One region of the Lysinibacillus sp. FSL L8-0126 genome, then DNA from elsewhere that is predicted to be linked to it. Evidence: a T-box and tRNA genes for the amino acid it is inferred to sense, from the RefSeq annotation. Region 1 holds a T-box; the other regions hold tRNA genes.

What was found. A T-box is a leader RNA that pairs with one kind of tRNA and senses whether it is charged. The one in region 1 lies ahead of serS (serine--tRNA ligase), so its partner is inferred to be a tRNA-Ser.
Region 2: it encodes a tRNA-Ser, which carries the amino acid that the T-box ahead of serS (serine--tRNA ligase) is inferred to sense. The anticodon was not compared.
Region 3: it encodes a tRNA-Ser, which carries the amino acid that the T-box ahead of serS (serine--tRNA ligase) is inferred to sense. The anticodon was not compared.

The regions. Positions count from the first base shown of each region.
Region 1 is NZ_CP152028.1:1,487,628-1,494,676, reverse strand. Features, by position in the region: gene pdxS (pyridoxal 5'-phosphate synthase lyase subunit PdxS) at 89-973, shown strand; gene pdxT (pyridoxal 5'-phosphate synthase glutaminase subunit PdxT) at 975-1,538, shown strand; T-box leader at 1,588-1,803, shown strand; gene serS (serine--tRNA ligase) at 1,880-3,160, shown strand; gene MHI34_RS07200 (hypothetical protein) at 3,244-3,456, shown strand; gene MHI34_RS07195 (sigma 54-interacting transcriptional regulator) at 3,443-3,715, shown strand; gene tadA (tRNA adenosine(34) deaminase TadA) at 3,939-4,454, opposite strand; gene MHI34_RS07185 (metalloregulator ArsR/SmtB family transcription factor) at 4,689-5,024, shown strand; gene MHI34_RS07180 (cation diffusion facilitator family transporter) at 5,044-5,991, shown strand; gene MHI34_RS07175 (metal-sensitive transcriptional regulator) at 6,059-6,391, shown strand; gene copZ (copper chaperone CopZ) at 6,424-6,630, shown strand; gene MHI34_RS07165 (heavy metal translocating P-type ATPase) at 6,712-7,049, shown strand, end outside.
Region 2 is NZ_CP152028.1:2,601,073-2,608,121, forward strand. Features, by position in the region: gene nadC (carboxylating nicotinate-nucleotide diphosphorylase) at 1-648, opposite strand, end outside; gene nadB (L-aspartate oxidase) at 605-2,191, opposite strand; gene MHI34_RS12795 (cysteine desulfurase family protein) at 2,292-3,362, shown strand; rRNA gene rrf (5S ribosomal RNA) at 3,682-3,797, shown strand; tRNA gene MHI34_RS12805 (tRNA-Val) at 3,808-3,883, shown strand; tRNA gene MHI34_RS12810 (tRNA-Thr) at 3,887-3,962, shown strand; tRNA gene MHI34_RS12815 (tRNA-Lys) at 3,971-4,046, shown strand; tRNA gene MHI34_RS12820 (tRNA-Leu) at 4,064-4,148, shown strand; tRNA gene MHI34_RS12825 (tRNA-Gly) at 4,184-4,258, shown strand; tRNA gene MHI34_RS12830 (tRNA-Leu) at 4,264-4,352, shown strand; tRNA gene MHI34_RS12835 (tRNA-Arg) at 4,361-4,437, shown strand; tRNA gene MHI34_RS12840 (tRNA-Pro) at 4,445-4,521, shown strand; tRNA gene MHI34_RS12845 (tRNA-Ala) at 4,538-4,613, shown strand; tRNA gene MHI34_RS12850 (tRNA-Met) at 4,641-4,714, shown strand; tRNA gene MHI34_RS12855 (tRNA-Ile) at 4,722-4,798, shown strand; tRNA gene MHI34_RS12860 (tRNA-Ser) at 4,814-4,906, shown strand; tRNA gene MHI34_RS12865 (tRNA-Met) at 4,960-5,034, shown strand; tRNA gene MHI34_RS12870 (tRNA-Asp) at 5,038-5,113, shown strand; tRNA gene MHI34_RS12875 (tRNA-Phe) at 5,171-5,246, shown strand; tRNA gene MHI34_RS12880 (tRNA-Gly) at 5,252-5,325, shown strand; tRNA gene MHI34_RS12885 (tRNA-Ile) at 5,327-5,400, shown strand; tRNA gene MHI34_RS12890 (tRNA-Asn) at 5,408-5,484, shown strand; tRNA gene MHI34_RS12895 (tRNA-Ser) at 5,494-5,584, shown strand; tRNA gene MHI34_RS12900 (tRNA-Glu) at 5,587-5,658, shown strand; gene MHI34_RS12905 (diaminopropionate ammonia-lyase) at 5,933-7,049, shown strand, end outside.
Region 3 is NZ_CP152028.1:2,256,967-2,264,015, reverse strand. Features, by position in the region: gene MHI34_RS11075 (hypothetical protein) at 1-307, shown strand, start outside; gene MHI34_RS11070 (hypothetical protein) at 525-1,043, shown strand; gene MHI34_RS11065 (AAA family ATPase) at 1,006-1,842, opposite strand; tRNA gene MHI34_RS11060 (tRNA-Leu) at 1,973-2,053, opposite strand; tRNA gene MHI34_RS11055 (tRNA-Cys) at 2,100-2,173, opposite strand; tRNA gene MHI34_RS11050 (tRNA-Gly) at 2,182-2,256, opposite strand; tRNA gene MHI34_RS11045 (tRNA-Gln) at 2,261-2,335, opposite strand; tRNA gene MHI34_RS11040 (tRNA-His) at 2,353-2,428, opposite strand; tRNA gene MHI34_RS11035 (tRNA-His) at 2,464-2,539, opposite strand; tRNA gene MHI34_RS11030 (tRNA-Trp) at 2,552-2,625, opposite strand; tRNA gene MHI34_RS11025 (tRNA-Tyr) at 2,639-2,722, opposite strand; tRNA gene MHI34_RS11020 (tRNA-Thr) at 2,732-2,807, opposite strand; tRNA gene MHI34_RS11015 (tRNA-Phe) at 2,820-2,892, opposite strand; tRNA gene MHI34_RS11010 (tRNA-Asp) at 2,909-2,984, opposite strand; tRNA gene MHI34_RS11005 (tRNA-Met) at 2,988-3,062, opposite strand; tRNA gene MHI34_RS11000 (tRNA-Val) at 3,089-3,164, opposite strand; tRNA gene MHI34_RS10995 (tRNA-Glu) at 3,180-3,254, opposite strand; tRNA gene MHI34_RS10990 (tRNA-Ser) at 3,279-3,370, opposite strand; tRNA gene MHI34_RS10985 (tRNA-Asn) at 3,376-3,452, opposite strand; rRNA gene rrf (5S ribosomal RNA) at 3,469-3,584, opposite strand; rRNA gene MHI34_RS10975 (23S ribosomal RNA) at 3,697-6,624, opposite strand; rRNA gene MHI34_RS10970 (16S ribosomal RNA) at 6,869-7,049, opposite strand, start outside.

The DNA of each region.
Region 1 (7,049 bases):
TGACCTTATGATTATTTTAAAAACTGGATATTTTTATATGGTCAATTTCTATTATACTAAACTTCATCATAAAGGTGGAGGTTAGAAAATGAAACAAACAGGTACAGAGTTAGTAAAACGTGGAATGGCAGAAATGCAAAAGGGCGGCGTTATTATGGACGTCATTAATGCAGAGCAAGCAAAAATAGCAGAAGCAGCAGGCGCTGTAGCCGTTATGGCATTAGAAAGGGTACCTTCAGATATTCGTAAGGCAGGTGGCGTTGCACGTATGGCTGATCCTCGTATTGTGGAGGAAGTAATGGCGGCTGTAACCATTCCTGTTATGGCAAAGGCACGTATAGGGCATATCGTTGAAGCACGCGTTTTAGAGGCAATGGGGGTTGATTATATTGATGAAAGTGAAGTTTTAACACCAGCAGATGAAGAATACCATTTATTAAAAAGTGATTACACAGTACCGTTTGTGTGCGGCTGTCGTGATTTAGGTGAAGCAGCCCGTCGTATCGGAGAAGGCGCGTCAATGCTACGAACAAAAGGTGAACCAGGAACAGGGAATATAGTGGAGGCAGTTCGACATATTCGCAAAGTAAATGCTCAGGTACGTAAAGTAGTGGGTATGACAGAAGATGAATTAATGACGGAGGCAAAATTACTGGGGGCTCCTTTCGAATTATTAAGAGAAATTAAACGTCTTGGTCGTTTACCAGTAGTAAATTTTGCGGCAGGTGGTGTTGCTACGCCAGCCGATGCTGCATTAATGATGGAGCTTGGAGCTGATGGCGTTTTCGTGGGCTCTGGTATTTTCAAATCCGAAAATCCAGAAAAATTTGCACGTGCTATTGTGGAGGCGACTACCCACTATAAAGACTATAAGCTAATTGCTGAAATATCTAAAGAGCTCGGTGTACCAATGAAGGGTATTGATATTGCACAGCTTGGGCAAAACGAGCGTATGCAAGAGCGAGGCTGGTAAAATGAAACGAATTGGTGTTTTAGCATTACAAGGAGCAGTCCGTGAGCATGTCCAAATGTTAGAAGGGCTTGATTGTGAAGCGATTTTAGTAAAACAGAAGAAGGATTTAGTGAATCTCGATGGACTTGTACTACCTGGTGGGGAAAGTACGACAATGCGAAAATTGCTGGACCGTTTTGACCTACTAGAGCCAATCCGTGAACTTGCACAGCAAGGTTTACCGGTATTTGGGACATGCGCAGGATTAATTTTATTAGCCAATCAATTAGTGGATGACGAACCGCATTTAGCAGTTATGGATGTGACGGTAGCAAGAAATTCATTTGGACGTCAGATAGATAGCTTCGAAGTTCAACTGGATATTCCTAAAATAGGTGCACGTATTCCAGCAGTTTTTATTCGTGCACCTCATATTGAAGCGGTAGGTAAAGATGTTGATGTTCTCGCTCAGCATGACGGAAAAATAATTTTGGCGCAAGATGGTCATTTATTAGGTTGTTCGTTTCATCCTGAATTAACAGCAGATAAGCGAATTCTTGAATATTTTGTCTCCTCTATGGTATGACTTGCAAAATTTGTTTTCATATAGTACAGTATGGTTAAAATTTAAATAATTGAACACGATGATGGGAAGTAGTAACAAGCACGTTTTTTTTAGAGAGTCAGCGGTTGGTGGAAGCTGATAAAAGCACTTGTGAATCCGTCCTGGAGTTGCACAGTCGAAGTGAGTGAAGTAGGCTGTAGCCGGCTGAAATGCCGTTATAAAATAAGTGGATTAGGCATACGCCTAGTCAATTAGGGTGGCAACGCGGGTAGCTCTCGTCCCTTTCCAGGGATGAGGGCTTTTTTGTGTTTATTTTGATGCAACAATTTCCCATCATTAAAGAAACTATTGGAGGTATGAATATGTTAGATATTAAACGTGTACGCGATAATTTCGCGGAAATTAAAGAAATGCTATTAACACGTAATGAAGATTTAGGTAACTTAGATGACTTTGAAGGCTTAGATGCAAAGCGTCGTGAATTAATTGCTAAAACGGAAGAATTAAAAGCAGAACGTAATAAAGTATCTGAACAAATTTCACTTATGAAGCGCAATAAGGAAAACGCAGATGAAGTCATTGCTCGTATGCGTCAGGTAGGCGATGAAATTAAAGAATTAGACAATCAATTAAATGATGTAGAAGAGCGCTTTAAAGATATGATGATGCGTTTACCAAACATTCCTCATGAATCTGTCCCAGTAGGTACAACAGAGGACGACAATGTTGAGGAATATACTTGGGGCGAAATTCCAGCATTTGATTTTGATATTAAAGCACATTGGGATCTAGCGACAGATTTGAAAATTGTGGATTTTGAACGTGGCGCAAAAGTAACAGGTAGCCGTTTCTTATTCTACCGTGGTCTTGGAGCTCGTTTAGAACGTGCATTAATGACGTTCATGATGGATTTACATGCAGAAGAGCATGGCTATGAGGAAATGCTACCACCTGTCATTGTAAATCGTGATAGCTTAACAGGTACTGGACAGCTTCCAAAATTCGAGGAAGATGTATTCAAATTAGAAGAAACGGATTATTTCATGATTCCAACAGCAGAGGTTCCAGTAACGAACTTCTATCGTGATGAAATATTACCAGCTGAGGCTTTACCACAAGGCTTTGCTGCGTACAGTGCATGCTTCCGCTCAGAGGCAGGTTCTGCAGGACGTGATACACGTGGTTTAATCCGTCAACACCAATTCAATAAAGTAGAACTAGTTCGTTTTGTAAAACCAGAGGAATCATACGAACAATTAGAGCTATTAACAGGTCATGCTGAAAAAGTACTGCAATTATTAGGATTACCATATCGTAAACTAAAAATGTGTACAGCCGATTTAGGCTTTACTGCAGCAAAGAAATATGATTTAGAAGTGTGGATTCCAGCACAAAACATGTACCGTGAAATTTCTTCTTGTTCTAACTTTGAGGATTTCCAAGCACGACGTGCAAATATCCGCTTCCGTCGTGAGCCAAATGCAAAACCAGAGTATGTTCACACATTAAATGGTTCAGGTCTTGCCATTGGTCGTACAGTTGCGGCTATCCTGGAAAACTATCAACAAGCTGATGGAAGCGTAGTGATTCCTGAAGTTTTAAGACCTTATATGGGTGGTAAAGACGTAATCGCACCAAAATAAAAAACAAATAAAAGCTATTTTAGACCATCCTTTAGGGGAGAATCTAAAATGGCTTTTTTGCTTTTCCAAAATTGAAATCTCCCATGAAAGGTTTTGCAATTTTTTATAATCTAGCAAATTTAAATATATTATTAGAAATTGGCTTAACACCTGAAACAAGTACCGTTTTTGAAGTTATGCAACCAGGGAAACCCGTTTTAACCTATGGGCAACAGCTTACAACATTAGATGGTTTTAGTTATTTATCGCTAAACTTATCCCATTATGGAGCAATGGAAAGCTATGGAGGCAATTGAATTCTCAGAGCATTTTTATGAAAGTAAGCAATTAAAATGCTTAAATAATTTCCTGGGACATAATCTATCTCGAGATAATCATACGGCCTATCGTCTAGAGGATTTCATTACGATAAACACTGAAATGAAGTCTCAACTTGAAAAGGCCAGTCGTAGCGCAAAGAAAAATGCTCCGATTTTATTAACAGGGGAAACTAGAATAGAGAAAGATTTTATAGCACAAGTTCTTCATAATGAAATTGGACGCTATACTAAGTAAATGAAGAAAGAAAAGGACAGTTACAGGAAGCTAATGGTGGAAAGTTACTCATTGACCACCAGATGTATCTTTACAAGCAAAGTTATATCGAAGGTGAATGTGTTTTCAGACGATTAACTATTTAACCTTAATATTCATTACTGTTGCTGCTACGACACAGTTCATATATATTGCTATTACTCTGAGGATAAAAAAGAAGGTGTCTCATTAGGAGGCACCTTCTTTAATTGATAGTCTCATTTTTCGAAGCTATACGTGCTTTTTTCTCAGCTTTTTTACGCTCTCGTAAGGCTTTAAAAAAATCGGTTAAAATTTGTCCACATTCATCTGCTAAGATTCCTTCAGATACTTCACATTCATGGTTAAAGCGTGCATCGTTTAATAAACGATAGAGTGAATCTACACAGCCTGCTTTGATATCTCTTGCACCATAGACAACACGTGGTACACGAGATTGCAAAATTGCACCTGCGCACATTGGGCAAGGTTCAAGCGTAACATAGAGTGTTGTTTTTTCGAGACGCCAGCTGCCGATTTTTTTACAAGCCTCTTGAATAACCATTAGCTCAGCATGTGTTGTTGCATTTTGTGTTGTTTCTCGTAAATTATGAGCTTTTGCAATAATTTCCCCATTATAAACAAGTACAGCACCTATAGGCACTTCCCCAAGTATAGCTGCTTTTTTGGCTTCTTCTAATGCTTGTTTCATAAATTGACGATCTGTTTCAAAAATATCCACTAAAAATCTCTCCTTATAAAGTAGTTTATCCTGCTTAATTGGTAATTGCTACTTTTAACTTTCTTTCAGCGGGTGTCAAGGAATCAGAAAGGAACGCTTTGTGTAAGCACAAAGCTAAATCTGAATGCAACTAGGCTTCGGTATAGTTGATTATTGACATTCCTAAAATAACCCTATATATTTATACATGAACACATGCTCATATATAAATATTTAAGAATGGGGTAAACTTTTATGGATGAAACATTAAAAAGTTCAAAAACACAAAAAATTGCAATTCAGCATTTAGATGAAGAGACATTATTTGTAGTATCTCAAACCTTTAAGGCATTGAGTGATCCGACTCGAATTCGCATTTTAAACTTACTATGTACAGATGAACATTCAGTCAACGACATTGCTGAAATTTTAGATTTAGGCCAATCGACTGTTTCTCATCAATTACGTTTTTTAAAAAATTTACGCTTAGTGAAATTTCGAAGAGAGGGAACAACCTTGTATTATTCTAAGGATGACGATCACATTATGAATTTATTGAAGCAAGCTATTGAGCATGCGACACATAATTAAATGAAATGGAGGAATATAAATGGGACATCAACACGATCACGGTCATGATCATACACATGGTGCAAATAAAAAGGTGTTATTACTGTCGTTTATTATTATTACAGGCTATATGATAGTAGAGGCAATTGGTGGTTTTTTAACGAATAGCTTAGCTCTTTTATCAGACGCAGGTCATATGTTAAGTGACTCTATCTCTTTAGGTATTGCGATGTTAGCCTTTATGTTTGGAGAAAAGGCGGCTAGCTATAGTAAAACGTATGGTTATAAACGATTTGAAATTTTAGCTGCTGTATTAAATGGTATTACATTAATAGGGATAGCATTATTTATTTTCTATGAAGCGTTTAAACGCTTTGCCAATCCGCCTGAAGTAGCTACTTCAGGAATGCTTATTATTAGTACGATTGGTTTGGTCATTAATATTTTAGTGGCATGGATTATGATGCGTGGCAGTGACACAAAAGATAATTTAAATATGCGTGGCGCTTTTTTACATGTACTTAGCGATATGCTAGGGTCTGTAGGGGCAATTGTTGCGGCTTTATTAATTATGTTTTTTGGCTGGGGCTGGGCAGATCCACTTGCGAGCGTAATTGTTGCTTTATTAGTAGTAAGAAGTGGCTACTATGTCACAAAGGCTTCAATCCATGTTTTAATGGAAGGAACACCTTCAAATGTAGATGTTCAGGAGATTATTCAACTAATAGAACAGACGGATGGAATAAAAAGTATCCATGATCTACACATCTGGACAATTACTAGTGGAACGAATGCATTGTCCTGTCATGCAGTTGTCAATGAACAGTTAAAAATAGCTGATGGTGAGCATATTCTACGAAAAATTGAACATAATCTTGAGCATAAGGGTATTAAGCATGTAACCATTCAATTAGAAACGGCATCACATCAACATGGAAATACAATTTTATGCCAATTAAAAAATGATCATGAGCATCATCATGAATAAAAAAATTTTTATCGCTTGCATACCCTTCTTGGGTATAGTATTATGAAGTTGAGATAGGAGGGGTAGAATGGAAGACACAGTAAAAGATGATGTTTGTCATACAGAGGGAGCTACGTCTTGTCGAAAAAGTCATCACCCTGAGCGTGTGAAAAAGGATTTAACAACGCGCTTAAATCGTATTGAAGGCCAGATTCGCGGCATTAAAGGAATGATTGATAAAGACGTTTACTGTGATGATATTATTACGCAACTATCTGCTACACAGTCCGCATTAAATAGTGTGGCAAAAATATTATTAGAAGGTCACTTAAAGGGTTGTGTTGTAGATCGTTTATCAGAGGGCGATGAAGCGGTTTTAGATGAGTTAGTAGTAACGATTCAAAAGTTAATGAAAAAATAAATATAAACCATATTAAAAGGAGAGATTTTATTATGCAAAACGTAACGTTAAATGTACAAGGAATGTCATGTGGTCATTGTGTAAGTGCAGTTGAAAAAAATGTTGGTGCTTTAGCTGGTGTTGAACAAGTAAAAGTTAATTTAGCAGATGGTTTAGTTGATGTTGCATTTGATGATGCACAAGTATCCATTGATCAAATTAAAGAGACAATTGATGATCAAGGCTATGATGTAAAATAGTAGTTGCAGAGTGCTCCTGTAGCACTCTCTTATTTTCAAAAAAATATACCCCCTGTTGGTATAAGGAGAGGTGAAAGGTAAATGAGTTCTGATATAAAAGAAGCGAATTTGCAAATTACAGGCATGACATGTGCAGCCTGTGCCACTCGTATAGAAAAAGGCTTAAATAAAATGGATGGGGTAGAACAAGCGACGGTTAATTTAGCGCTAGAAAAATCATCTATTAAGTATGACTCAAAAAAGCTAACTGAAGAAGATTTTGAAAAGAAAATAGAAGCACTAGGTTATGGTGTTGTTAAACAAAAGACTGAGCTTGATATTACGGGTATGACATGTGCAGCTTGTGCGACTCGCATTGAAAAAGGGTTAAATAAGCTAAGTGGTATTTCTTCTGCCAATGTTAACCTAGCACTGGAGAA
Region 2 (7,049 bases), 1.1 Mb from region 1:
GTTATCAAACATAATAATATCTGCTCCAGCAATGATGGCTTCTTCTAGCTGGTCCTTTGTTTCAATTTCCACTTCGATTTTTACAGTATGACCGACTTTTGCTCTAGCAGCCTGAACAGCTTTTGTAATGCTACCAGCAAAGGCAATGTGGTTATCCTTTAGCATGATGGCATCATACAGGCCATTACGATGATTAAAGCCACCACCGGTTCTAACAGCATATTTATCCAGCATACGCAATCCAGGCATGGTTTTACGCGTATCACATATTTTCGCATGCGTACCAGCTGTTTCTCGAACGGCATGATGGGTCGCTGTCGCAATAGCGGACATACGCTGAATAAGATTTAATATAACGCGCTCACCTATTAATAATTTTTGTAAGGGTCCCTTTACCACAGCAAGCACATCACCGGTCTTTACTGTCTCTCCATCTTTTTTTAGAAGTTGGATTTTTATTGATCGATCGAGTAAGTGAAAGCCATACTCAATAATGAGCGCCCCGCAGAAAACCCCATTTTCTTTAGCATAAAAAGAAAATGATCCCTGCTGTTCAGCTGAAAAGATATATTCACTCGATAAATCCCCATCACCTAAATCCTCATTAAAAAATTGCTTGAGCATTTCCTCGAGTTTGATGATATTCATACAATGAGTTCCTCACTTTCATTTGGCCTTGCGAAAAAATAATCCAACGACTTGCCCAGTGTGCGTCCATTTCTAATTTATCCGTACGAATGTGAGCACCACGCGTTTCCGTTCGTGTAATTGCAGCATGTGCCATTAATGTTGCAACAACATGCATCATAAATAGTTCCAATTCAGCTTGTTCTAGACCCTTTAGATTCGTATAAAGAAGTGATTGTAAGGAGGGTAATTGCTGAATAAAATGCTGCAAGTCATTAACGTTTCGCACGATGCCTAAAAACTGCATCATGTATTGCTGTAACTGCTGTTTGCTAAATAAAGATGGCATTATTTCAGCACATTGATGGTGGTCATGTGTGAAATTTTTTTGATGGCAACCATGTTGAATGATGAACTGAGCCATTCTTTGCCCAAACGTAATACCTTCCAATAGGGAGTTACTTGCTAAACGGTTCGCACCATGGACACCTGTACAGGCAACTTCCCCCACTGCATATAGATTAGGTATAGTGGTTCTTCCTTTGTCATCAGCAATAACGCCCCCCATTAAGAAATGACTTCCTGGAGCTACAGGAATTAAGCCATCTTGTAAATAAACTTGATTGTCATAGCAAAGCTGAGCAATTGTTGGGAATTTCACTTCAAAATTTTGAATGTTAGTAATATCAATAAACGTCTCCTCACCAGCAGCACGTTTTTTAAAAAGTGCAAGTGCCGTAATATGTCTTGGTGCTAAGTCAAGTTGGGCATGTAAGCCTGTCATAATGGGCTGACGCTGTGCATCGACAAAGATGCCACCAGCACCTCGAACAGCTTCGGAAACTAATCCCTTCGCCTCATTTTCACACCAAAGCAGACTAGGGTGGAACTGCATAAATTCCATATCACTGATGGCAGCACCTGCGCGAAATGCTAACGCGATGCCGTCACCTGTATTGGTTGGATAATTAGATGTGCTTGAATAGAGTGCACCTGCACCACCTGTCGCTAAAATGACATGATGGGCCAAATAGCGTGTAATGCCTTTTTGTCCTTTGGTAAGTGCGCCTATGCAGTCACCATCTGTATTCCGTAAAAGCTCATAAGCCATTTCATAGCAATTCACCTTTGTTTTAGGCGAAAGTTTATGAAGTAAGTAATCTATGAAAATTTGACCAGTACGATCACCACCTGCATGTAGAATACGATGATGACTATGTGCCCCTTCGAGTCCTAGAGCCGGTTTTCCATCAACATGACGATCGATAGGGAGACCAGTCTTTAAATATTTCTGCATGATTTTAGTGCCATCTTCTATGAGTGTAGTAACATGTTTTTTCTCGTGATGATATTCTCCAGCTTTCAATGTATCAGCAATGTGGTGTTCAATATGATCTTTCTCACTTGTAACAGCAGCGATGCCACCTTGTGCACGATAAGAACTACTCATATAAAGAGATGATTTTGTAACAATTTGTACTTGAAAATGTTCTTCGAGCAGTAAAGCAGCTTGAAGTGCAGCAATTCCACTGCCGATTATAAGGACATCTGCCTTTACATCCATAGTTATACCCTCTTTACAGTTGTCTTGACACTTATCTTTACATAAAATAAAAAAGAAAACAAGACTTGATGAACTAGAGAGGGAGAAGACAATGATTTATATGGATTATGCTGCGACATCACCGATGACGAAGGAGGCTCTTGCAGCTTATGTAGAGGTAGCACAGCGGTATTATGGAAATAGTGCAAGTCTTCATGATTTAGGAGGACAAGCCTATTATTTTGTCCAGCAATCAAGAGAGGTTGTAGCCAATGCTTTAGGCGTAAATAGTGACGGTATTATTTTTACAGGGAGCGGGACAGAAGGAAATATCCTGGCTATCTTGTCATTAGCGCTGGCCTCTAAAAAAGGAAAACACATTATTTCATCTCAAGCTGAGCATACGTCTGTGCATGCAGCGTTGAATACGCTTGAGAAAATGGGTTTTATAGTGACAAAATTGCCTTTACAGATGGATGGATGGATTGACCTTGAACAATTACAGCAAGCAATCCGCAAAGATACGGCTTTGATTACAATTCAACATGTCAATTCTGAAATTGGTGCTATTCAGCCTGTAGAGAAAATAATAGAGATGGCTAAAAAATCTGATGTTTTCAGCCATATTGACTGTGTACAATCATTTGGGAAGCTTGCTATACCAAGTGGAGTAGATGCCATCACAATCTCAGCTCATAAAATAGGTGGACCAAAGGGGTGTGGTGCTGTCTATCTGAATCCTGCGCTCCGAGTACCTGCCTTAACACCGGGTGTGACTCATGAGAGGGGTTTAAGAGGCGGCACATTAGATACACCAGCAATTGTAGCCTTTGCGGCAGCAATTGAAAACTATCAATATGAAAGACAACATTATGAGACTTTAAGAAGATTTTTGAAAAACAATTTGCCTGAAACATGCCAATTAATAGAATGTAACCAACAATTGCCTACTATTTGTGGCGTAATGATGGATAAAATAGAGGGACAATATGTTCTTTTAAAGTTAAATGAGGCAGGAATCTGTATTTCGACGGGTAGTGCATGTGATATTCATAGTGAATCTGGAACGAAAGCCATTTTATCAATGGGTTACTCTTTGGAAGCAGCACGCCAATTTTTTAGACTATCTTTTGGAGCTTCCACTACATTTGAAGAAATTCTAAGATTGAAACAAGAGCTTTTAACTATTTAATGAAACAACAAGTGAAGGGTTTTCTATACCCTTTCCTTGTTTAGAAATAGATTATAAGCTAAGAAAATAGGTGAAATAAAATAATTGTTTTCTTTTGAAACAACAATTGTTATAATATTTTGCAGGGCAATATTTTCTCTTACTTAGCAAAAATAACTTCAAAAAGTAATAATTTCTTTTTTTTATAAAAAAGTATTGCACAATGTGAGAAAACGTTATACAATAATTCTTGTCTTGAAGGACAGGTAAACAACTTCAAAACAAGATACATAAAGAAACTTCTGCTAAGAACGCAGAAGCCAGCACATCCATGTGCAAGTCTAGTGATGATGGCAAAGAGGTCACACCCGTTCCCATACCGAACACGGAAGTTAAGCTCTTTAGCGCCGATGGTAGTTGGGGGCTTCCCCCTGTGAGAGTAGGACGTCGCTAGGCATAATACCCAGGAGGATTAGCTCAGCTGGGAGAGCATCTGCCTTACAAGCAGAGGGTCGGCGGTTCGAGCCCGTCATCCTCCACCATATGCCGGTTTAGCTCAGCAGGTAGAGCAACTGACTTGTAATCAGTAGGTCGTGGGTTCGATTCCTATAGCCGGCACCATTTTTTTAGAGCCATTAGCTCAGTTGGTAGAGCATCTGACTTTTAATCAGAGGGTCGAAGGTTCGAGTCCTTCATGGCTCACCATTTTTAAATAATAATAAGCGGGTGTGGCGGAATTGGCAGACGCACTAGACTTAGGATCTAGCGCCGCAAGGCGTGGGGGTTCGACTCCCTTCACCCGCACCATTATTTCATTGCCAGATAAAAAAACTTATGCACATGCGGAAGTAGTTCAGTGGTAGAACACCACCTTGCCAAGGTGGGGGTCGCGAGTTCGAACCTCGTCTTCCGCTCCAAATGTGCCGGGGTGGCGGAACTGGCAGACGCACAGGACTTAAAATCCTGCGGTAGGTGACTACCGTACCGGTTCGATTCCGGTCCTCGGCACCATTTTTAATGCGCCCGTAGCTCAATTGGATAGAGCGTCTGACTACGGATCAGAAGGTTATGGGTTCGACTCCTGTCGGGCGCGCCAAAAAGAACGGGAAGTAGCTCAGCTTGGTAGAGCACTTGGTTTGGGACCAAGGGGTCGCAGGTTCGAATCCTGTCTTCCCGACCATTTCCAAAGAAATTATGGGGCCTTAGCTCAGCTGGGAGAGCGCCTGCCTTGCACGCAGGAGGTCAGCGGTTCGATCCCGCTAGGCTCCACCATAATAAATTAACCAGTATAAAGATCCTGGCGGCGTAGCTCAGCTGGCTAGAGCGTACGGTTCATACCCGTAAGGTCGGGGGTTCGATCCCCTCTGCCGCCATCTTAAAGGACCTTTAGCTCAGTTGGTTAGAGCAGACGGCTCATAACCGTCCGGTCGCAGGTTCGAGTCCTGCAAGGTCCACCATTTATATATTGCAACGGAGGTATACCCAAGTCTGGCTGAAGGGATCGGTCTTGAAAACCGACAGGCGGGTAACACCGCGCGGGGGTTCGAATCCCTCTACCTCCTCCAGTTTTAAATCTTTATAAATGGTGCTTTAAAAACTCGAAACCGTATAAAATTATCGCGGGGTGGAGCAGTGGTAGCTCGTCGGGCTCATAACCCGAAGGTCGTTGGTTCAAATCCGGCCCCCGCAACCAAATGGTCCCGTGGTGTAGCGGTTAACATGCCTGCCTGTCACGCAGGAGATCGCCGGTTCGATCCCGGTCGGGACCGCCATTATTTTCATAAGAAGATATGATAAGCAAAAGAAAATAAGCTTAGCATGGACGAAATGGGTCAGTAGCTCAGTTGGTAGAGCATTAGATTGAAGCTCTAAGTGTCGGCGGTTCGATTCCGTCCTGACCCACCATTTATGCGGGTGTAGTTTAATGGTAAAACCTCAGCCTTCCAAGCTGATGTCGTGGGTTCGATTCCCATCACCCGCTCCAAGGGCCTATAGCTCAGCTGGTTAGAGCGCACGCCTGATAAGCGTGAGGTCGATGGTTCGAGTCCATTTAGGCCCATCATTATTCCGAAGTAGCTCAGTTGGTAGTAGCACCTGACTGTTAATCAGGTTGTCGCAGGTTCGAGTCCTGCCTTCGGAGCCATTTTTATGTGGGGAAGTACTCAAGAGGCTGAAGAGGCGCCCCTGCTAAGGGTGTAGGTCGGGTAACCGGCGCGAGGGTTCAAATCCCTCCTTCTCCGCCATTGGCCCGTTGGTCAAGTGGTTAAGACACCGCCCTTTCACGGCGGTAACACGGGTTCGAATCCCGTACGGGTCATACTAAGTGCAGTAGATGAATTACATCTACTGCACTTTTTAATTGATTTGATAACATAGTTACTATAAAAATGAAGCCTTCACAGAACATCGAATCTGTGAAGGCTTGTTAATTATATAGGAAGTTAAGAAATTTTTCTCCCTTTTCCGTAGGGGATCATAAACGCATAACAAGGAACTTAGACAAATGAACTTAGACAAATGTAAGTTCTGTATTGTATAATTTTGTATTTTGAAGCTAGATGGACTAAGCTAATGATAAAGGAGGGATAGGAATGAATGAAAAATTAAAGTGGGTGCACAATCAGCTGGATAAAGCAAATGACGGAACAGCTTTACTGCCATATTTTACATTGGAACAAGTAAAGAAAGTGGGGCAATTTCTACGTACATATGAGCAATTTGAAAAGACACCTCTCCATCATCTTGATTCACTTGCTTCATGGATGGGTGTAGAAAAAATTTTGGTAAAAGACGAATCCTATCGATTTGGCTTAAACGCATTTAAAGTATTAGGCGGAGTTTATGCAATTGCGCAGTATGTTGCCAATAGACTCCAGAAAAATATAGAGGAACTATCGTTTGAACAATTAAAATCATCAGAAGTAAAAGCGCAGGTAGGAAATTTAACCTTTATTTCAACAACAGATGGTAACCATGGTCGTGGTGTGGCATGGGCGGCTCGTGAACTAGGGTATCAAGCGCGAATATATATGCCAGCTGGCAGTGCCGATGAACGTTTACAGCATATTAAAAAAGAAGGAGCCTATGCTGAAATAACGACAATGAATTATGATGAAACCGTGCGTTATTCCTCGCAGCTAGCACAAGAAAATGGCTGGGTCCTGATTCAGGATACGATGTGGGATGGCTACGAAGAAATACCATTATGGATTATGCAAGGCTACACAACACTTGTACATGAAATCGTTGAACAGATGCAGCAAGCTCCGACACATGTATTTTTACAAGCTGGTGTTGGGTCATTTGCAGGGGCAGTAGTAGCTTTTTTACAACAATATTATGAGCAGGATATTACATTTGTGTTAGTTGAGCCACATGTTGCTAATTGTTATTATGAGAGCTTTAAGGCAGGTACTGAGCAATATGTAACTGTTGGTGGAGAGATGAAAACCATAATGGCGGGCCTTGCTTGCGGTGAACCTAATCCACAGGCTTGGCGACTCTTAAAAGCCCATATAAAAATAAGCATCTCCTGTGAAGAAGAAATAGCAGCAACAGGAATGCGCGTTCTTGCAAATCCATTGGCTTCAGACTCACGTATTATAGCAGGAGAATCAGGAGCGGCTCCGTTTGGTTGCTTTTATGAATTAATGACTAATGAACACTACAAAGATTTAATACTCGACCTACAGCTAGACGAACATGCGA
Region 3 (7,049 bases), 770 kb from region 1:
TATATTTTTAATACTTAGTACACAAAAACCTACTGCTGAAGCCATCCCGACAGCTATTCGTGACCAAATGGGGCTTCGAATTGCTTTAGGTCAACTCTCAAAACCTGGTTATAAAATGACACTAGGTGATGATTGGGATGAACTACCTTCTGTAGAAACCGGTACAGGAAAAGGGCTAATTATGATGGATGGAATGAACTGGAATGTACCACGTGCTTATACATCTCCTTTACTAAATCTTGAATCTATTCGTTTTCAAGATACTTTATCTAAATTATTAGAAGAAGGTAAGCAAAAATTCCAATAAGATTCTTATGAACAGAACAATTTCTCCGTTATGCCCTTTTGACCTTTTCGTTTTTGAAAGGGAAATTTCTTTGCTTGCAAAGAAAAACGGAGTGGTTTAGCGGAGCACCGTTTCAGAAATGAAAAGGCATGCCGAAGCATAGCTGAGGCAGTTAACTTGTTATATACACAAACTTAACGAGAAAATTGAATATCGCAGAGATTAATATGGAGATTGAATGTGTATAAAATTTTATAACACAAAAATTATTCAATCTTCCATAACTGAGATTTATGAATATGACGAATTAATCGCATATAATTTTACAAACCCCATTACCGTTGAAAAATCAGAACGTATAACTTTTGAAAATGCAACACCAGAAATGAAGCGTGAACGGATTGCAAGAATGAAAACTCGTTATCTTAATGAGCGTTGGGAAATTTCTAGATTAATAGACGTAAACTTTGATAACCAAACAAGTTTCCTTACGTTAACGTTTAAAGAAAACATTCAAGATATAACAAGTTGCAATTATGAATTCATGAAATTTATTAAACGATTAAACTACAAAATATATAAAACGAAAAAAGCCACTTTAAAATATTTAGCTGTATGGGAATTACAAAAACGTGGGGCAATTCATTATCATATCCTATTATTTTCAATATCTAAAATCCCTTATACAGAACTCTCAAAGTTATGGAAGTTTGGATCAGTTAATATAAAAAAAGTAGATCTTCCGAGACATTCTTAATATCTTCTCTAGATTTACTATATTTAGATGCAATATTCCCTTGATACCCTACCATTAAATCATTAACTATAAACGTTGAAGAACTAAATATTCCCATCTGAGCAACATCTTTATTCTGTTCGAATCTCCATCTAATTTCACCCGTTTTCATTGTTTCTTCTTGTCTTCTCATTGTATAAACTATTCCTAAAGGAGTTATCTCTAATTCCTCATCATACATTAGATTAGATATAACCGTATTTAATAGTCTTATACCTAAAATTGAATATCGATCAATCTTTGCTGGAACAATATAATAATCTGAAGCAAATAAAGCTGCATCAGTATAAAAAGAAATAGTAGGTGGACAATCAATAAATATATAATCATACAATTCTTTTAATTTATGCTCATTAATAAATTTGTTTAGTCTTTTATATAACGATTTATTAGAAGTATCATCTTTAATTATATCAATCGTACCACATATCAAGTCAATATTTGGTTCACTTTCAAATTTTAAAATAACCTCCGAAACAGATGGAATCTTTGGTCTTTCTGAAATCGTTTTAGTATCTTCAAAAATCTTTCGAATAGTTATTCTATGACGATAATCATTCATATATTCTTCAGCTTGATTTACAAGGTCCATAATTGATTGTGTTGTATTAAATTGTGGATCTAAATCGATTAATAGAATCTTTTTTCCTTCATAATTAGCTAGATATTCTCCTATACCTATACAAAGAGTGGTTTTTCCTACGCCACCTTTCATATTAATAAAAGAAACTACTTTACCATCTTTAATTTCTTGACTCATATACCAAATACCCCCATTCAAATTAATACTATTTTACCACAAATTATTGAACATCTTTTAAAGTTTTCTACATATTTTCTACATAAAAAAAAGAACCCTTGTTATTTCAAGGATTCTTCGCTGTAAAAGATACCGGTGGTCGGGGTCGAACCGACACTCCAAAGGAACACGATTTTGAGTCGTGCGCGTCTGCCAATTCCGCCACACCGGCATAATGGAGATAAAAAAAATCGGATACACCGATTAGAGTTAAAATATGGAGGCGGCAACCGGATTTGAACCGGTGATAAAGGTGTTGCAGACCTGTGCCTTACCACTTGGCTATGCCGCCATCGAAGTTGGAGCGGAAGACGAGGTTCGAACTCGCGACCCCCACCTTGGCAAGGTGGTGTTCTACCACTGAACTACTTCCGCAAAATGGCTGGGGTACCTGGATTCGAACCAGGGCATGACGGAATCAAAATCCGTTGCCTTACCGCTTGGCTATACCCCAAAAGATAATTATATAAATGGGGCGACTGATGGGAATCGAACCCACGAGTGCCGGAACCACAATCCGGTGCGTTAACCACTTCGCCACAATCGCCATTATATTATAATTTTTATTAATTTTACTTTAAATGGGGCGACTGATGGGAATCGAACCCACGAATGCCGGAACCACAATCCGGTGCGTTAACCACTTCGCCACAATCGCCATAAAATTAATTGGCAGGGGCAGTAGGAATCGAACCCACACCAAAGGTTTTGGAGACCTCTATTCTACCGTTGAACTATGCCCCTATAATAATAAAACTGGTGGAGGGGGACGGATTCGAACCGCCGAACCCTAAGGAGCGGATTTACAGTCCGCCGCGTTTAGCCACTTCGCTACCCCTCCGGGAATACATGGTGCCGGCGATAGGAGTCGAACCCACGACCTACTGATTACAAGTCAGTTGCTCTACCAACTGAGCTACACCGGCAAAAAAACATGATGGGTCAGGACGGAATCGAACCGCCGACACTTAGAGCTTCAATCTAATGCTCTACCAACTGAGCTACTGACCCTTGTTATTAAAATAAATGGCGGTCCCGACCGGGATCGAACCGGCGATCTCCTGCGTGACAGGCAGGCATGTTAACCGCTACACCACGGGACCATTTGGTTGCGGGGGCCGGATTTGAACCAACGACCTTCGGGTTATGAGCCCGACGAGCTACCACTGCTCCACCCCGCGATAATCATATACTATTGTAAAAATAATGGTGGAGGATGACGGGCTCGAACCGCCGACCCTCTGCTTGTAAGGCAGATGCTCTCCCAGCTGAGCTAATCCTCCATCTGGGTATTTAAATGGTGACCCCTACGGGATTCGAACCCGTGTTACCGCCGTGAAAGGGCGGTGTCTTAACCACTTGACCAAGGGGCCAACTTTTGGAATAAATCAAAGTGCTGGCGGAGAGTAAGGGATTTGAACCCTTGAGACAGTGTTAACCGCCTACACGATTTCCAATCGTGCTCCTTCGGCCACTCGGACAACTCTCCAAGAATGGCTCCGAAGGCAGGACTCGAACCTGCGACAACCTGATTAACAGTCAGGTGCTACTACCAACTGAGCTACTTCGGAATAATTTTAGTATATAGCCTAGCGACGTCCTACTCTCACAGGGGGAAGCCCCCAACTACCATCGGCGCTAAAGAGCTTAACTTCCGTGTTCGGTATGGGAACGGGTGTGACCTCTTTGCCATCATCACTAGACTATTTGAAAGACAATACTTATTATAACATATTTTATCAAAATTACAAGTATATTATAATATTTTTTATTCTTTCAAAACTGGATAAACGTACATTGAATGGTTCAAACATTTTGGTTAAGTCCTCGATCGATTAGTATTCGTCAGCTCCATGTGTCACCACACTTCCACCTCGAACCTATCTACCTCATCGTCTTTGAGGGATCTTACTTACTTGCGTAATGGGAAATCTCATCTTGAGGGGGGCTTCATGCTTAGATGCTTTCAGCACTTATCCCGTCCACACATAGCTACCCAGCGATGCCTTTGGCAAGACAACTGGTACACCAGCGGTGTGTCCATCCCGGTCCTCTCGTACTAAGGACAGCTCCTCTCAAATTTCCTACGCCCACGACGGATAGGGACCGAACTGTCTCACGACGTTCTGAACCCAGCTCGCGTACCGCTTTAATGGGCGAACAGCCCAACCCTTGGGACCGACTACAGCCCCAGGATGCGATGAGCCGACATCGAGGTGCCAAACCTCCCCGTCGATGTGGACTCTTGGGGGAGATAAGCCTGTTATCCCCGGGGTAGCTTTTATCCGTTGAGCGATGGCCCTTCCATGCGGAACCACCGGATCACTAAGCCCGTCTTTCGACCCTGCTCGACTTGTAGGTCTCGCAGTCAAGCTCCCTTGTGCCTTTACACTCTACGAATGATTTCCAACCATTCTGAGGGAACCTTTGGGCGCCTCCGTTACCTTTTAGGAGGCGACCGCCCCAGTCAAACTGTCCGCCTGACACTGTCTCCTGCCCCGCTAAGGGGCATGGGTTAGAATTTCAATACAACCAGGGTAGTATCCCACCGACGCCTCCTTCGAAGCTGGCGCTCCGAGATCTCTGGCTCCTACCTATCCTGTACAAGTTGTACCAAAATTCAATATCAGGCTACAGTAAAGCTCCACGGGGTCTTTCCGTCCTGTCGCGGGTAACCTGCATCTTCACAGGTACTATAATTTCACCGAGTCTCTCGTTGAGACAGTGCCCAGATCGTTACGCCTTTCGTGCGGGTCGGAACTTACCCGACAAGGAATTTCGCTACCTTAGGACCGTTATAGTTACGGCCGCCGTTTACTGGGGCTTCAATTCGCAGCTTCGCTTGCGCTAACCACTCCTCTTAACCTTCCAGCACCGGGCAGGCGTCAGCCCCTATACGTCACCTTACGGTTTTGCAGAGACCTGTGTTTTTGCTAAACAGTCGCCTGGGCCTATTCACTGCGGCTCTCATGCGCTTGCACGCTCAAGAGCACCCCTTCTCCCGAAGTTACGGGGTCATTTTGCCGAGTTCCTTAACGAGAGTTCTCTCGCACACCTTAGGATTCTCTCCTCGACTACCTGTGTCGGTTTGCGGTACGGGCACCTCTCACCTCGATAGAGGCTTTTCTTGGCAGTGTGAAATCAGGAACTTCGTCCATACGGACTCGCCATCACAGCTCAACGTTACAGTGTGCGGATTTGCCTACACACACGCCTTACTGCTTGGACGCGCATAACCAACAGCGCGCTTACCCTATCCTACTGCGTCCCCCCATTTCTCAAACGGTGAGGAGGTGGTACAGGAATATCAACCTGTTGTCCATCGCCTACGCCTATCGGCCTCGGCTTAGGTCCCGACTAACCCTGAGCGGACGAGCCTTCCTCAGGAAACCTTAGTCATACGGTGGACGGGATTCTCACCCGTCTTTCGCTACTCATACCGGCATTCTCACTTCTAAGCGCTCCACCAGTCCTTCCGGTCTGACTTCAACGCACTTAGAACGCTCTCCTACCACTGACATCGTAGATGTCAATCCACAGCTTCGGTGAATCGTTTAGCCCCGATACATTTTCGGCGCAGCGTCACTCGACCAGTGAGCTATTACGCACTCTTTAAATGATGGCTGCTTCTAAGCCAACATCCTGGTTGTCTGTGCAACGCCACATCCTTTTCCACTTAACGATTACTTTGGGACCTTAGCTGGTGGTCTGGGCTGTTTCCCTTTTGACTACGGATCTTATCACTCGCAGTCTGACTCCCGTGTATAAATATCTGGCATTCGGAGTTTGTCTGAATTCGGTAAACCGGGATGGCCCCCTAGTCCAAACAGTGCTCTACCTCCAGTATTCTCATCACGAGGCTAGCCCTAAAGCTATTTCGGAGAGAACCAGCTATCTCCAAGTTCGATTGGAATTTCTCCGCTACCCACACCTCATCCCCGCACTTTTCAACGTGCGTGGGTTCGGGCCTCCAGTAAGTGTTACCTTACCTTCACCCTGGACATGGGTAGATCACCTGGTTTCGGGTCTACGACCACGTACTATTTCGCCCTATTCAGACTCGCTTTCGCTGCGGCTCCGCCTTCTAAAGCTTAACCTCGCACGTAATCGTAACTCGCCGGTTCATTCTACAAAAGGCACGCTATCACCCATTAACGGGCTCTAACTACTTGTAGGCACACGGTTTCAGGATCTCTTTCACTCCCCTTCCGGGGTGCTTTTCACCTTTCCCTCACGGTACTGGTTCACTATCGGTCACTAGGTAGTATTTAGCCTTGGGAGATGGTCCTCCCGGATTCCGACGGAATTTCACGTGTTCCGCCGTACTCAGGATCCACTCAGGAGAGAACGAACTTTCGACTACAGGGCTTTTACCTGCTCTGGCGGACCTTTCCAAGTCGCTTCATCTAACTCGCTCTTTTGTAACTCCGTATTGAGTGTCCTACAACCCCAAGAGGCAAGCCTCTTGGTTTGGGCTCTTCCCGTTTCGCTCGCCGCTACTCAGGGAATCGATTTTTCTTTCTCTTCCTCCAGGTACTTAGATGTTTCAGTTCCCTGGGTCTGCCTTCAAGACGCTATGTATTCACGTCAAGATACTACGCGATTAAACGTAGTGGGTTCCCCCATTCGGAAATCTCCGGATCAAAGCTCACTTACAGCTCCCCGAAGCATATCGGTGTTAGTGCCGTCCTTCTTCGGCTCCTAGTGCCAAGGCATTCGCCGTGCGCCCTTAATAACTTAACCAAGTTATTAAGCCTATAAAAAAACTTAAAAAAATAAATGTGTTTGTTACAATTTCAATGTCGTTTTATCCAGTTTTCAAAGAACAAAGCTACTGCCTGCTTATACATCTCGCAGCTTTGCGACGAAAGCGTAGCGACAGGAGCACATAATTAGAAGTAATTCATTCAAGAAGAATGAACCTTCAAAACTGAACGCAAAACGTAATCTTACAAACCCTAGGTTTGTATTCCGAAATAATCCTTAGAAAGGAGGTGATCCAGCCGCACCTTCCGATACGGCTACCTTGTTACGACTTCACCCCAATCATCTATCCCACCTTCGGCGGCTGGCTCCAAAAGGTTACCTCACCGACTTCGGGTGTTACAAACTCTCGTGGTGTGACGGGCGGTGTGTACAAGGCCCGGGAACGTATTCACCGCGGCATG